Linked DNA regions of Shumkonia mesophila. The main gene of each other region encodes a partner of the protein of the gene in region 2 in a complex. Links are inferred from orthologs where the notes say so. Each region holds a gene or a part of one and is shown on either strand. Other genes may lie near its edges.

What was found.
Region 1: the proteins of secY (region 2) and secG are in contact, whole or in part, in a crystal structure (PDB 5AWW), measured with the Thermus thermophilus proteins. The link is inferred for Shumkonia mesophila from one-to-one orthologs. Residues at the interface, in WP_096411648.1 of Thermus thermophilus: Leu14, Gln16, Arg17, Phe20, Ile34, Pro35, Pro37, Ile72, Arg108, Arg109, Asn112, Gln113, Arg116, Ile117, Ile120, Pro145, Gly146, Trp147, Phe152, Phe155, Val156, Val159, Thr160, Val162, Ala163, Gly164, Ala166, Leu167, Trp170, Glu173; in WP_223903268.1 of Thermus thermophilus: Tyr5, Ile9, Tyr12, Leu13, Ala16, Leu19, Val20, Val23, Leu24, Gln26, Glu27, Pro28, Gln30, Gly31, Ala32, Asp34, Leu35, Met36, Gly37, Gly38, Ser39, Ala40, Asp41, Leu42, Phe43, Ala45, Arg46, Val48, Tyr53, Thr56.

Annotation. Positions count from the first base shown.
Region 1 is NZ_JAOTID010000002.1:181,322-188,514, forward strand. Bases 4,354-7,136 are described here. They hold secG (preprotein translocase subunit SecG), read left to right. Parts: upstream 4,354-5,473; coding sequence 5,474-5,800; downstream 5,801-7,136. Other genes in these bases: ODR01_RS04355 (SurA N-terminal domain-containing protein), read right to left, coding at 4,354-4,368; tpiA (triose-phosphate isomerase), read left to right, coding at 4,613-5,383; ODR01_RS04370 (CTP synthase), read left to right, coding at 5,899-7,136. Outside these bases: ODR01_RS04345 (response regulator), read right to left, coding at 1-764; trpE (anthranilate synthase component I), read right to left, coding at 954-2,462; more of ODR01_RS04355, read right to left, coding at 2,485-4,353; more of ODR01_RS04370, read left to right, coding at 7,137-7,193. UniProt on the Bacillus subtilis protein: Involved in protein export. Participates in an early event of protein translocation.
Region 2 is NZ_JAOTID010000004.1:82,299-89,653, forward strand. What follows is about bases 607-3,551. They hold secY (preprotein translocase subunit SecY), read right to left. Parts: upstream 2,779-3,551; coding sequence 1,435-2,778; downstream 607-1,434. Other genes in these bases: rpsM (30S ribosomal protein S13), read right to left, coding at 607-687; ODR01_RS08640 (adenylate kinase), read right to left, coding at 791-1,438; rplO (50S ribosomal protein L15), read right to left, coding at 2,803-3,303; rpmD (50S ribosomal protein L30), read right to left, coding at 3,344-3,541; rpsE (30S ribosomal protein S5), read right to left, coding at 3,547-3,551. Also shown: rpsK (30S ribosomal protein S11), read right to left, coding at 1-294; more of rpsM, read right to left, coding at 310-606; more of rpsE, read right to left, coding at 3,552-4,119; rplR (50S ribosomal protein L18), read right to left, coding at 4,132-4,494; rplF (50S ribosomal protein L6), read right to left, coding at 4,498-5,031; rpsH (30S ribosomal protein S8), read right to left, coding at 5,055-5,453; rpsN (30S ribosomal protein S14), read right to left, coding at 5,467-5,772; rplE (50S ribosomal protein L5), read right to left, coding at 5,795-6,337; rplX (50S ribosomal protein L24), read right to left, coding at 6,352-6,672; rplN (50S ribosomal protein L14), read right to left, coding at 6,672-7,040; rpsQ (30S ribosomal protein S17), read right to left, coding at 7,074-7,310; rpmC (50S ribosomal protein L29), read right to left, coding at 7,326-7,355. UniProt on the Bacillus subtilis protein: The central subunit of the protein translocation channel SecYEG. Consists of two halves formed by TMs 1-5 and 6-10.

The DNA.
Region 1 (7,193 bases), on a different replicon or contig from region 2:
ACCAGCCGGCCGCAGGACGCCACGATGGCATCGAAGTGGGTACCTTTCACCCGGCGGGCGATGTCGTCGGCGACGAACATCAGTTCTTCGAGGAAGGTGCGCACCTTCTCGTCGACGCCGTCGACCATCATGTCCGGGCCGACGCGGTTGATCAGGATGCCCACCTTTTCGACATGCCGCTGCAGTTTCTCGATGTTGATCTCGTTCATCGTCTTGGCAACGGCCCGCGCCATGGCGTTGGCCTCGTAGGTTCCGGCTGCCTTGTCGCGCAGGGAATTGGGGACCTCGATCAGCGGGATCAACGACTTGCGGCCCTCGCCAGCCCGCCGGTCGGGACCGACGTAGTCGCTGGTGACGACGAAGGGCAGCCGCGCCTTGGTCAACTGTTCCAGGCTTTTCAGCAGGTTGACGGCGGCGAGCGGCAACGTCACGAAGTCGTCGGCGCCGTGGCGCATGATGAAGCCGACGTCGGACCCGTTCCGGTCGGCGCCGAAGATGACGATGCCAAGGAACGGATTGCCGCCGGCCTCGCCGTGGCGGATGGCGGTCAACAGATCGTTCACATTGCCGTCGGGCCAAACGCTGTCGAGGACCAGGAGATCGAACGCCGTCTCGCGGAGAAGCTTATGGCCCTGGGCCAGCGACCCGGCTTGCCAGACGTGGGCGAAGCCCAATTCCTTGAGGGCGGTTTCGGCTTCAACCGTGACGGCACGCGACGGAGCGACGACGAGCGCTGTCGCACTCTCGAAATTGGGGGTCGTCATCAGGATCCGGCCATTCTTTGTTTCAGGGGTCGAATTCTAACGGAACCCGCGTTCCGTATTGTGCCGCAGCCAACGCGACGTTATGGCCATCGCGAATCTAACACCACTTGGACGCCAATTGGAATCCCAAATTACAATCGTCGGGCGGTGAACGGCCGGAAAAGCCCCCCACCTCCCCCGAAACCGGGGTCAGCCGGTTTTGGCGGCGAAACGCACCGCCTCCTCGGCGGCCCGCACCAGGGCGCGGGCCTTGTTGCAGCTCTCCTGGAATTCCGCCTCGGGGTCGCTGTCGGCCACGATGCCGCCGCCGGCCTGGACATACATGCGGCCATCCTTGACCACGGCGGTGCGGAGCGCGATGCAGGTGTCCATCTCGCCGGTGGCGCCGAAATAGCCGATGCAGCCGGCGTAGACGCCACGGCGGTCGGGCTCCAGCTCGTCGATGATCTCCATGGCCCGCACCTTCGGCGCGCCGGAAACGGTGCCGGCCGGGAAGCCGGCGAACAGGGCGTCCATGGCGTCGAAGCGGGGATCGAGCCGCCCCTCGACGTTGGACACGATGTGCATGACGTGCGAGTAGCGCTCGATCATCATCTTCTCGGTGACCCGCACCGTGCCCACCTTGGCGACCCGCCCGACGTCGTTGCGCCCGAGGTCGAGCAGCATCAGGTGCTCGGCCAGTTCCTTGGGATCGGCCAGGAGATCCTCGGCCAGCGCCTTGTCCTCCTCGCGGTCCTTGCCGCGCCGGCGGGTGCCGGCGATGGGGCGGATGGTGACGGTGCCGTCGCGCATCCTGACCAGGATCTCGGGGCTCGATCCGACCACCGAGAAGCCGCCGAAATCGAGGAAGTAAAGGAACGGCGAGGGGTTGAGGCGACGTAGCGCCCGGTAGAGGGAGAACGGCGGCAGCTTGAACGGCACCTCGAAGCGCTGCGAGAGCACCACCTGGAAGATGTCGCCGGCCAGGATGTATTCCTTGCCCTTGCGCACCATGGCGTGGAACTGCTCGCGCGGCATGTTCGACGTCGGGGCGGGGGTTTCGGCGACGTCGCCGCCGGCCTCGCGCCGGTAGGGCAGTCCGCGCCCGAAGTCGGCCACCACGTCGCCCAGCCGCTCGCGCGCCTGGTCGTAGGCGGCCTCGGCGCCGACGCCGGGGGCCGGCCGGACCGGCGTGACCACGGTGACCACGTCCTCGATGCTGTCGAAGACAGCGATCACCGTCGGGCGCAGGAACACGCCGTCGGGAACCTTCAGCACGTCGGGATTGGCTTCCGGCAGCCGCTCCACCAGCCGCACCATGTCATAGGACATATAGCCGACCAGGCCGGCCGCCATCGGCGGCAGCCCGGGCGGCAGATCGATGCGCGATTCCTCGACGACGGCGCGCAACGAGGCGATGGCGCCATCCGGACAGGGCGAGAAGGCGTCGGCGTCGAAACGGGCCCGGCAGTTGATTTCGGCGCGGTTGCCGAAGCAGCGCCAGATGAGATCGGGCTTCAGCCCGATGAAGGAGTAGCGGCCGCGAATGGCGCCGCCCTCGACCGATTCCAGCAGGAAGCTGTTCGCCCGGCCCTCCGCCAGCTTGAGGAAGGCCGATACCGGGGTCTCCAGGTCGGCGACCAGCGTCGTCCACACCACCTGGGGCCGCCCCTCGGCGTAGGCTTGCGCGAAACCATCGAAATCAGGACGAGGAATCATGACCGACACGGGAGGCTGGGGGTTACAGGGACTCTTCAAGAGCCTGACGATTGATCTTGACCGAGAACTCCTGGCGCAAGGTCGAGGCGAAAGCGTTCTGGACGTCGCCGCGCAGGGCGCCGGCCAGGGCGCGTTCCACCGCCTGGACGCCGTTGCCGTCGGTGGCCGGATCGGCCGGCAGGATTTCCTGGAGGCGGGCGACGACATAGCCGTCGTCGCCGCGGCCGGCGGCGGCGCCGCCCACCTTGGCCTTGAACAGCTCGGTCACCACCGGGCGGGGCAGGGCCGTCGCGGCGTTCCCCGGCTGGCGGGTGAACGGCTCGGTGGTCCTGGCCTCGACCTTGAGTTCGCCGGCGATCTTGCCGATGTCCTCGCCGCCCGTCAGCCGGGCAACCAGCGCGTCGGCGGTCGCCTTGGCCTTGGCTTCCCGTTGGCTGGCCTTCCAGGCGGCGGCCACCTGGTCGCGGACCTCGTCCAGCGGCCGCAGCGCGCTCGGCGTCACCTTGTCGACATGGACGACGAAATAGGCGTCCGACCCCGCCTCGGTCACCAGGCTGTCCTGGTTTTCCGGGGTTTCGAAGGCGGTCTCCAGGAACCGGCCGCCGGCCGGCAGGTCGCCGACGGGCTGTCCCGCGGGGTCCTTGCCGGTGGCGTCGACGGCCTCGATGGTGCGCAGACGCAGGTTCAGGTTCTTCGCCGCCTCTTCCAGGGTGGCGCCGCCGCCCAGGGTGTCTTCCAGCTTGTTCGCCAGGTTGAACAGCGCGTCGACCGATTTTTCGCGCTTAAGTTCGGCGATCAGCGCCGGGCGGGCGTCGTCGATGGTGGCGCGGTGGGCCGGCGTGATCGACACCACCTGGAGGACGTGCCAGCCGAGGGGGCTCTCGATCGGCTGGCTGATCGCGCCGTCGGCCAGCGAGAAGGCGGCCTCGGCCAGCTCCTGGAGGAGCATCGAGCGGCTGACCTCGCCCAAGTCGACCGTTTCCTTGTCCAGGCCGGCGGCTTCCTTGGCCACCGTCATGAAATCGCGCCCCTCGCCCAGAAGCTGGCGGACTTCCTTGGCCTTGGCCTCGTCGGGAACGACGATCTGGCGAAGGTGGCGCGTCTCGGGCCGGTTGAATTCCTCCTGGCGCTGGGCATAGAGGTCGCCGATTTCCTGCTCGTCGACCGAAACCTCGCCCTCCAGGTCCTTGGCGCGGAAGTCGATGACGGCCAGGCGGCGGTATTCCGGGGCGGTGAACTGTTCGGCCCGCTCGCCATGGAAGGCGGCCAGCTGCTCGGCGGTCGGCTCGGCAATGTCGGTCATGGCGGCGTCGGCGACGAACAGGGTCTGGGCGACGCGCTTCTCGGCGCGGTGACGGTAGATGGCGTCCACCAGCGACTTCGGCGGCACGACGCCGGCTTCGACGGTCCCGGCCAGTTGGGCGCGCATCAGTTCCTCGCGCAGCAGGGCGATGTAGCCCTGCTCGGAATAGCCGTTGGCCATCAGGACCTGCTGAAACTGCGAACGGCTGAATTTCCCGGTCTGGTCGGCGAAGCTGCGGTCCCTTTCGATGGCGGTGCGGATCGCCGCGTCGCTGGCGATGACGCCCAGGGCCCGGGAGCCGAGGTTATAAAGGGTTTCGTTGACGATCCGCCCGATGGTCATGTCGGCCAGGCCCAGCGCCCGGGCCTGGTCGCGGTCCAGCTTGGTGCCGAACATGCGCTCCAGGCGGCCGACCTCGCGCAGGTATTCCCGGTTGACCTGGGCCGGCGAGATGTCGACGCCACCCACCTCGGCGACCACCTTGATGTTGGATCGGCTGCTGATGAAATCGCCGACACCCCAGGTCAGGAAGCTGAGGATCAGCAGGGCGAACAGCACCTTGATCACGATGGAGGAGGAATACTTGCGGATCGTCTCGAGCATGGGTGGACTCTCGGGGACCGTGTTTGCCTTGTCGGGTCCGGTAAGTGGTTGGAATTCCGATCTTAGCGCGCTTTTTCCAAGGAACGCGCGGCATCATAGAAGCGGCTGGGATTGGCCGCAACATTGGAATTTCCCAAGCCCGGCGCCGTTGCCCCGAACTGCCGCCGGCGAGGAAGCCCCTGGAGGCCGGGGACGCGGCTGTGCTAAAGAGTCGCCGGAGCGACAGAGATCGGAGAAGGGGATCATGGCCAAAGGACGGCGTTATCTGATTGCCGGCAACTGGAAGATGAACGGCTTCAAGAAGGACGGCAAGGAACTGGCCAAGGCGGTTGCCAAGCACCTGAAGGCGGCCGGCAAGGACGATCTGCCCTTCGACCTGCTGGTGTGCCCGCCGTTCACCCTGATCCGCGGGGTGGGCAAGGCGATCAAGGGCTCGGGCGTCAAGCTGGGCGCCCAGGACTGCCACGCCGCCGAGAAGGGCGCCCACACCGGCGACATCAGCGCTCCGATGCTCAAGGACCTCGGCTGCGAGTTCGTCATCGTCGGCCACTCCGAGCGGCGGACCAACCACGGCGAGAAGGATGCCGACGTCAAGGCCAAGGCCGAGGCGGCGATCGCCGCCGGGCTGACCGCCATCGTCTGCGTCGGCGAAACCCTGGAACAGCGCGACAAGCGCCAGACCCTGGCGGTCAACCGCCGGCAGGTGAAAGGTTCCCTGCCCAAGGGGGCCAACGCCAGGAATACCGTCGTCGCCTACGAACCGGTATGGGCGATCGGCACCGGACGGACGGCGACTCCCGAACAGGCCCAGGAGGTTCATGCCCTCATTCGCGCCGAGCTGGTGAAGGCGCTGGGCGAGAAGGCGGGCCAGGCGGTGCGCATCCTCTATGGCGGCTCGATGAACCCGAAGAACGCCAAGGAACTGATGGCGCAGCCGGACGTCGACGGCGGCCTCATCGGCGGCGCCAGCCTCAAGGCCGACGATTTTTGGGCGGTGGCCCAAGGTTGCCTCTAGCCATCCGCGGCGCAAGCGATTAAAAAACGCGGCAGCGGTTTCCGGGCGCGCCGGCGTGCCCCGGCCCGGCGGCCAGAATTGGAAGATGTCATGCTAACGGTCATTCTCGTCATTCACCTGCTTATCGCCATCGCGCTGGTCGGCGCCGTATTGCTGCAACGCAGCGAAGGCGGCGCGCTCGGCATGGGCGGCGGCATGGGCGGTTTCATGACAGGCCGGGCCACCGCCAACCTGCTGACCCGGGTGACGGGCGTCCTGGCGGCCGGTTTCATGGTGACCAGCCTGGTGCTGGCCCTGATGTCGACGGCGGGCCGCGAGAAGGGCTCGATCCTCGATGCGCCTCCTGCGGCAACGGCGCCGGCGGCGCCCGAGCAACCCGCCAAGCCGGCGGAACCCGCGGCGCCCCTGGCGAAATAGGGGCCGGGCGGTGAACACACGATAAACCAACGGTGGAGGCGGCAGCAGCCGCCTCTTCTCTTTGTGGCGGACAATTTTTTAGGGTAGATTTTCATCCCATGACGCGGTTCATCTTTATTACGGGCGGCGTGGTTTCCTCCTTGGGCAAGGGTCTGGCATCGGCGGCTTTGGGCTCGCTGCTGCAGTGCCGCGGCTTCAAGGTCAGGCAGCGCAAGCTCGATCCCTACATCAACGTCGATCCCGGCACCATGAGCCCGTATCAGCATGGCGAGGTCTACGTCACCGACGACGGCGCCGAAACCGATCTCGACCTCGGCCACTACGAGCGCTTCACCGGCGTCTCCACCCGTCAGAGCGACAACGTCACCACCGGGCGCATCTATTCCGACGTCATCGCCAGGGAGCGCCGCGGCGACTATCTGGGCGCCACCATCCAGGTCATTCCGCACATCACCGACGCCATCAAGGACTTCGTTCTCAGCGACATCACGGACGAGGATTTCGTGCTGTGCGAGATCGGCGGCACCATCGGCGACATCGAGGGGCTGCCGTTCATCGAGGCGATCCGTCAGCTGGGCAACGAGCTGGGCTCCGAGCGCAGCATGTTCGTCCACGTCACGCTGCTGCCCTATATCCCGGCGGCGCACGAACTCAAGACCAAGCCGACCCAGCATTCGGTGAAGGAACTGCAAGGCGCCGGCATCCAGCCCGACGTGCTGCTGTGCCGGGCCGACCGGCCGATCCCCGAGGGCGAGCGCAAGAAGATCGCGCTGTTCTGCAACGTCCGGCGCGAGGCGGTGATTCCGGCGCTCGACGTCGACACCATCTATCGGGTGCCGATCACCTATCATCAGGAGGGGCTGGACGACCAGGTGCTCCGGCATTTCGGCATGGAGGCCCCGGCACCCGACCTGTCGCGCTGGGAGAACGTGGTCGAACGCGTGACCCGGCCGGAGGGCGAGGTGACCATCGCCGTGGTCGGCAAGTACACCAACCTGCTCGACGCCTATAAGTCGCTGGGCGAGGCGCTGACCCACGGCGGCATCGCCAACAACGTGCGGGTCAACCTCGACTGGATCGATTCCGAGATCTTCGAGCGCGAGGACGCTGTCGCCCATCTGGAAAAGGTCAACGGCATCCTGGTGCCCGGCGGCTTTGGCGAGCGGGGGGCCGCCGGCAAGATCGCCGCGGCGCGATTCGCCCGCGAACGCAACGTGCCCTATTTCGGCATCTGCTTCGGCATGCAGATGGCGGTCGTCGAGACGGCCCGCAACAAGTGCGGCATCGCCACCGCCGGCTCTACCGAGTTCGGCCCCTGCAAGGACGAGCTGGTCGGCCTGATGACCGAATGGGTGCGCGACGGCGTGGTGCAGCGGCGCTCGTCCGAAAGCGA
Region 2 (7,355 bases):
CAACGCGGACTCGCGCCCGGAACCGGGTCCCTTCACCTCGACCTCCAGGGTCTTCATCCCGTGGTCCATGGCCTTCTTTCCGGCGTCCTCGGCGGCGATCTGCGCGGCATAAGGCGTCGATTTGCGCGACCCCTTGAACCCCTGACTGCCCGACGACGACCACGCGATGGTGTTGCCTTGAACATCGGTAATGGTGATCATGGTATTGTTGAACGACGCGTTGACGTGAGCGACGCCGGACGCAATGTTCTTGCGCTCACGACGGCGTGGGCGTTGGGTAGCTGCCTTTGCCATAACCAGTCAAATCCCCTACTTGGTCGCTTTCTTCTTGCCCGCGATCGGCCGGGCCGGGCCCTTGCGGGTCCGCGCATTGGTGTGGGTCCGCTGACCATGCACCGGCAATCCCCGGCGATGGCGCAACCCGCGATAGCAGCCGAGATCCATGAGCCGCTTGATGTTCATGGAAATTTCGCGCCGCAGGTCGCCCTCGACGGTGTAATCCTCGTCAATCGTTTCGCGGATACGGGCCGTCTCGTCGTCCGTCAGTTCGTGAACCCGGCGTTCCATCGGAATGCCGACCTTTTCACAAATCTGCCGCGCCTTGGTCCGCCCGATCCCATGGATATAGGTCAGAGCAATCACGACCCGTTTCTGGGTCGGAATGTTCACGCCAGCGATACGCGCCAAAGTGAGTACTCCTTACACTTTGATTTCAAACGTTTCCGAGGTTCGGACGGGAAATTTTAGAGCGCGCGATTATAGGGGGTAACGCCCCCAAGTCAACACACCCTCACTTCCCGACGACCTCCTTCAACTGTCTCGTCACTTCATCAATCGATGCCATCCCATCCACGACCGAAACCACGCCCTTCGTCCGATAGTGGTCGATGATCGGCGTCGTCACCTCGTGATAGGTCTTCAACCGCGCCCGGACCGTTTCGGCATTGTCGTCCGCGCGCCGCGAAAATTTCGTCCCTCCGCACTTGTCACAGATCCCGTCCACCTTCGGCCGCTGGAACCTTTCGTGGTAGCCGGCCCCACATTGGACGCAGGTGAACCGTCCCGTGATGCGTTCGACCAACGCCTCGTCATCGCTATCGAGGACGAGGACATGGTCGATCTTCAACTTCTTCTCGGCCAGCAGCCGATCGAGGGCGCTGGCCTGGGGGACCGTCCTCGGGAACCCGTCGAGGATGAACCCCTTCTTGCAGTCGTCGCGATCGATACGCTTGGCGATCATATCGATCATCAATTCGTCCGGCACCAATCGTCCGGCCTGGATCAGTTTCTCAGCCTTGCGACCCAACTCGCTGCCGGAGGCCACCTCCGCTCGCAACATGTCGCCCGTCGACAGCTGAATGATGCATAAAGTGTCTTGAAGCCGCTTCGCTTGGGTTCCCTTCCCCGCCCCCGGGGCACCAAGCAGAATCAGGTTCATCCACGTCTCCCCCTAAGTTTCGCCTTCTTGATAAGCCCCTCGTACTGATGCGCCAGAAGATGGGACTGGATCTGCGCGACCGTGTCCAGCGTCACCGTGACGACGATCAGCAAACTGGTCCCGCCAAAATAGAACGGAACCGAGAACCGCGAAATGAGGATTTCGGGTAGCAGACAGACCGCCGACAGATAGGCGGCGCCCACCACCGTCAGGCGCGTCAGAACCCGATCCAGGAATTCCGCCGTATTCTTGCCCGGCCGGATGCCGGGAATGAAGCCGCCATACTTCTTGAGGTTTTCGGCCGTCTCGGTCGGATTGAAAACCACGGCGGTGTAGAAAAAGGCGAAAAAGACGATGAACCCGACGTAAAGCGCCAGGTACAGGGGCTGACCGTGGCCGAGATAGACGGCCAGCGAAGACAGCCACTCCGGCCCGCTGCCCGCCGAGAACCCGATCAGCGTGATCGGCATCAGCAGGATCGAGCTGGCGAAGATCGGCGGGATGACGCCCGACGTGTTGATCTTGAGCGGCAGGTGGGAGCTTTCGCCGCCGGTCATCCGGTTGCCCTGCTGGCGCTTGGGATACTGCACCACGATGCGGCGCTGGGCGCGTTCGATGAAGATGATGAACGCGATCACGCCGACCGACATGATCAGCAGGAAGATGACGAAAAGCGTCGAGATGGCGCCGGTCCGCCCCATTTCCAGCGTGCCGACCAGGGCGTTGGGCAGGTTGGCGACGATGCCGGCGAAGATGATCAGCGAAATGCCGTTGCCGACGCCGCGCTGGGTGATCTGTTCGCCCAGCCACATCAGGAACATGGTGCCGCCGATCAGGGTCACCACGGTGGTGAAGCGGAAGAACACGCCGGGATCGAGCACCGCCGCGCCGGCGGTCGAGGTCATGCTCTCGAGCCCGACGGCGATGCCATACCCTTGCAGCGCGGTGATCAGCACCGTGCCGTAGCGGGTGTACTGGTTGATCTTCTTGCGGCCGGCCTCGCCCTCCTTCTTCAGCGCCTCCAACTGCGGCGACACCGCGGTCAAAAGCTGCATGATGATGGAGGCCGAGATGTAAGGCATGATGTTGAGCGCGAAGATGGTCATCCGCCGCAAGGCGCCGCCGGCGAACATGTCGAACATGCCCAGAATGCCGCCGGCCTGGCTGGCGAAAATGTCTTCCAGCACCCGCCCGTCGATGCCGGGAAGCGGGATATAGGTGCCGAGCCGGTACACCAACAGCGCGCCCAGGGTGAACCACAGGCGCTTCTTGAGCTCCGTGGCCTTGGAGAAGGCGCTGAAGTTGATGTTGGCAGCGAGTTGCTCGGCAGCGGAGGTCATATCTCTCGTCCCAGCCTGGGCGCTCTACTTCGCTTCGGACTTGTCGGCGGCGGCCGCGTCGGTCGCGGGAGCCAGGATGACGAGCGTGCCGCCCGCCTTCTCGACGCCCTCGATCGCCGCCTTGGACGCGCCGTCGACCTCGATGGTCAGCTTGGCCTTGATCTCGCCCTTGGCAAGCAGGCGAATCCCGACCTTGCGCTTCTTGATCATGCCGGCCGCCCTCAGGGCGTCGGCGTTGACCGGCTTCTTGGCATCCAGCTTGCCGGCGTCCACCGCCTTCTGCAGGTCGCCCAGGTTGATGACCAGGAACTCCTTGCGGAAGATGTTGGTGAAGCCGCGCTTGGGCAGGCGCCGGTACAGAGGCATCTGGCCGCCCTCGAAGCCGAGGAGCGACACGCCGCTGCGCGACTTCTGGCCCTTCTGGCCCTTGCCCGACGTCTTGCCGGTTCCGGAGCCGATGCCACGGCCGATGCGCTTGCGCGGCCTGTGGGAGCCAGGATTGTCCCGAAGTTCGTTGAGTCTCATCTCGCGTCCGTCCTTATTCGCTGAGCCTGGGCGGCGGGCCTCAGCCCGCCTCGTCCACACGAACCAGGTGCTGAACCTTGGCAATCATCCCGCGCACGGCGGGCGTATCCTCAAGCTCGCGGGTCCGATGCATCTTGTTCAATCCCAGGCCGACCAGAGTGGCGCGCTGATCCTTCTTGCGGCCGATCGGGCTGCCGATCTGGGTGACCTTCACGGTCGACTTCTTCTTGTCGGCCATCCAAGTTACTCCTTGCCCGCCGCGGCGTCGCTGCGCCGCGACACGATTTCGCCGACCTTGAGGCCGCGCTTGGCGGCGACGCCGCGCGGCGACAGGCAATTGTTCAGGGCGTCGAAGGTCGCCTTGATCATGTTGTGCGGATTGGCCGTCCCCACCGACTTGGCAACCACGTCCTGGACGCCCATGGTTTCGAAAATGGCGCGCATCGGGCCGCCGCAGATGATGCCGGTGCCGGGAGGCGCCGCGCGGACCACCACCTTGCCGGCCCCGAAGTGGCCGTTGACGTCGTGATGCAGCGTGCGGCCTTCGCGCAGCGGCACGCGGATCATGCCGCGCTTGGCCGACTCGGTGGCCTTGCGGATGGCTTCCGGAACCTCGCGGGCCTTGCCGGTGCCGTAGCCGACCCGGCCGCGGCCGTCGCCGACCACAACCAGCGCGGCGAACGAGAACCGCCGGCCGCCCTTGACGACCTTGGCGACGCGGTTGATGTGAACCAGCTTGTCCAGGAATTCGGATTCTTCCTGGCCGCCGCGCTCCCGCCCGAACCCTTCCGGTGCCGCAGTGGGTGTTCTTGCCATATCTACAACTCCCTAGAAGGACAGGCCGCTTTCGCGGGCGGCGTCGGCGAGGGCCTTGACCCGGCCGTGGAACCGGTAGCCGCTGCGATCGAACACCACGTTGGTGACGCCGGCCGCAACCGCGCGCGTCGCCACCAGCTTGCCGATCTCGACGGCCGCCGCGACATCGCCCCCGGTCTTGAGCTTCCCGCGCAGGTCCTTCTCCAGGCTCGAGGCGGAAACCACCGTCTTGCCCTGCCTGTCGTCGATGACCTGGGCGTAAATGTGCTTGTTGGACCGGAACACCGAAAGACGCGGTTGGCTGCCAGCCCGAAGCTGGATCTTGTGCCGCACGCGCTGCTTGCGCCGCTCGAACAGTTGTTTTGAATCGATCATGGCTTACTTCTTCTTGCCTTCCTTGCGGAGAACGGTCTCTTCGGCATACTTCACGCCCTTGCCCTTGTACGGTTCGGGCGGCCGGAAAGCGCGGATTTCAGCCGCAATCTGCCCAACCTGCTGCTTGTTTGCCCCGTGGATCTCGATATGGGTCTGATCGGGGCACTTGATTTCGATGCCGGTCGGGATCGGATAGCGGACGTCGTGGCTGTAGCCCAACTGCAGGACCAACTCCTTGCCCTGCACCTGCGCACGATAGCCGACGCCGTTGATCTCGAGCCGACGCGTGAACCCTTCGTTGACCCCGGAGACGATGTTGCGGATCACGTTGCGCGCGGTCCCCCACATCTTGCGGGCGATCAGGCTCTCGTTGCGGGGATTGACCCACACGAGATTGCCTTCCTGCTTGATCTCCACATCGTCCGTCAGCCTGACAGACAATTCGCCAAGCTTCCCCTTGGCACTCAGGATGTTTCCCGAGATCGCCACATTGACGCCTTGGGGAACCGTTACCGGATGTTTGCCGACGCGCGACATGACCGTCTCCTACCTTCGAATTCCTAGAAGACCTGGCACAGGACTTCGCCACCGACATTGGCCGCACGCGCTTCGGCGTCGGACATCACCCCTCGCGGGGTCGACAGCACCGAAATGCCCAAACCGTTGTACACCCGCGACAGATCCTTGATGCCGGAATAAACCCGGCGCCCCGGCTTCGACACCCGATGAATCTCGCGGATGACGGGGTCGCCCTCGTGGTACTTCAGTTCGATCTTCAGTTCGCTGATACCAGGCCGAACTTCATACTGGCTGTAGCCCCGGATATACCCCTCGCGCTTGAAAACCTCGAGCACGTTGGCGCGCAGCTTCGAGGCCGGCGCGACGATTACGTCTTTCCGCGCGCGCTGCCCGTTCCGAATGCGCGTGAGCATATCGCCAAGGGGATCGCTCATGGACATCTACCGTGCCCTCCTACCAACTCGACTTAACCATACCGGGGATCTGGCCCCGAGACGCGAGGTCACGTAATGCGATCCGCGACAACTTGAACTTGCGGTAATTCCCGCGCGGCCGGCCCGAAAGCTCGCACCGCAGGCGGATCCGCACAGGCGCGGAATTCCGGGGAAGCTGCGCCAGCTTGAGGCGTGCCGTAAACCGCTCCTCGGGCGACAGCGACTCGTCTTTCGCCGCCTCCTTGAGGTGGGTCCGTTTCGCCGCATACTTCTTCGCCAGTCGCATGCGCTTCATGTTCCGTTCGATGGCGCTTGTCTTAGCCATTCCGATTGTCTCCGTCGGCCTTCTAACTGTTGAACGGCATTTCGAAGGCCTTCAGCAACGCTTTCGCTTCGGCGTCGCTGTTGGCCGTCGTGCAGATGATCACATCCATGCCGCGGATCTGGTCGACCTTGTCGTAATCGATCTCGGGAAAAATGATCTGTTCCTTGAGACCCATCGCGTAATTGCCACGTCCGTCGAAGCTCTTTCCGGAAACGCCCCGGAAATCGCGGACGCGCGGCAGGGCGATGTTGATCAGCCGGTCCAGGAATTCGTACATGTGGGCGCGGCGCAGGGTGACCTTGCAGCCAACCGTCTGCCCCTCGCGCAGCTTGAACGCGGCCACCGACTTGCGGGCCTTGATGATGACGGGCCGCTGGCCGGTGATGAGGGCGAGCTCTTCGGCCGCCACGGTCATCTTCTTGCTGTCCTGGGTGGCCTCGCCGACCCCCATGTTGACGACAATCTTCTCCAGCCGCGGCACTTCCATCGGGTTCTTGTAGCCGAATTCCTCGACCAAGGCCGTCCGGACCGTCTTTTCGTAAATCTCTTGCAGGCGTGGTGTCATGGTGTCAGGCCCTTTTACGCGTCAATGACCTCACCGGACCGCCGGGCCACGCGCACCTTGCGATTGTCGTCAAGGAACTTGTAACCAATGCGGGTCGGCTCGCCCGTCTTCGGATCGACGAAGGCCAGGTTCGAAATGTGGATGGACGCCTCGCGCTCGACGATACCGCCGGCCTGGCTTTGGGTCGGCTTCGTGTGGCGCTTGATGGTGTTGACGCCCTGGACGACGGCACGGTTCTCCTTGGGCAGGACCTTCAGGACCTCGCCCTTCTTGCCCTTGTCCTTCCCGGTCAGGACGACCACCTGATCGCCCTTCTTGATCTTCACTTTCGGCATCACAGCACCTCGGGCGCCAGAGAGACGATTTTCATGTAGTGCTTGGCGCGCAGTTCACGGGTCACCGGGCCGAAGATACGCGTTCCGATCGGCTCGCCCTGATTGTTGATCAGGACGGCGGCGTTGCGGTCGAAGCGGATCGACGTGCCGTCGGCGCGCCGAATGTCCTTCGCCGTGCGCACGATCACCGCCTTCAGGACATCGCCCTTCTTCACGCGTCCGCGCGGGATCGCCTCCTTGACGGAGACGACGACGACGTCGCCGACGGAAGCATACTTGCGCTTCGAGCCGCCAAGCACCTTGATGCATTGCACCCGGCGAGCACCCGAGTTGTCGGCAATGTCCATATTGGTCTGGGCTTGGATCATTGTCTTATTCCTTTCCAGTCCGCCGGCGCCAAATCAGGCGCCTTCGCCGACCACTTCCCAACGCTTGCGCTTCGAAATCGGGCGGCACTCGCGGATTTTCACCACGTCGCCCACCTTCGCCGCATTGCTCTCGTCATGCGCCGCGTAATTTTTGCTGCGGCGGATGAATTTTTTATAGATCGGATGCATCAGTCGACGCTCGACGCTGACCACGACGGTCTTGTCCATTTTGTCGCTGACCACGACCCCTTGCAGAACTCGCCTCGGCATTGTCCCGGTCCTTCCTTACGATGCGGCCCGCGTGCGCTCATCCAG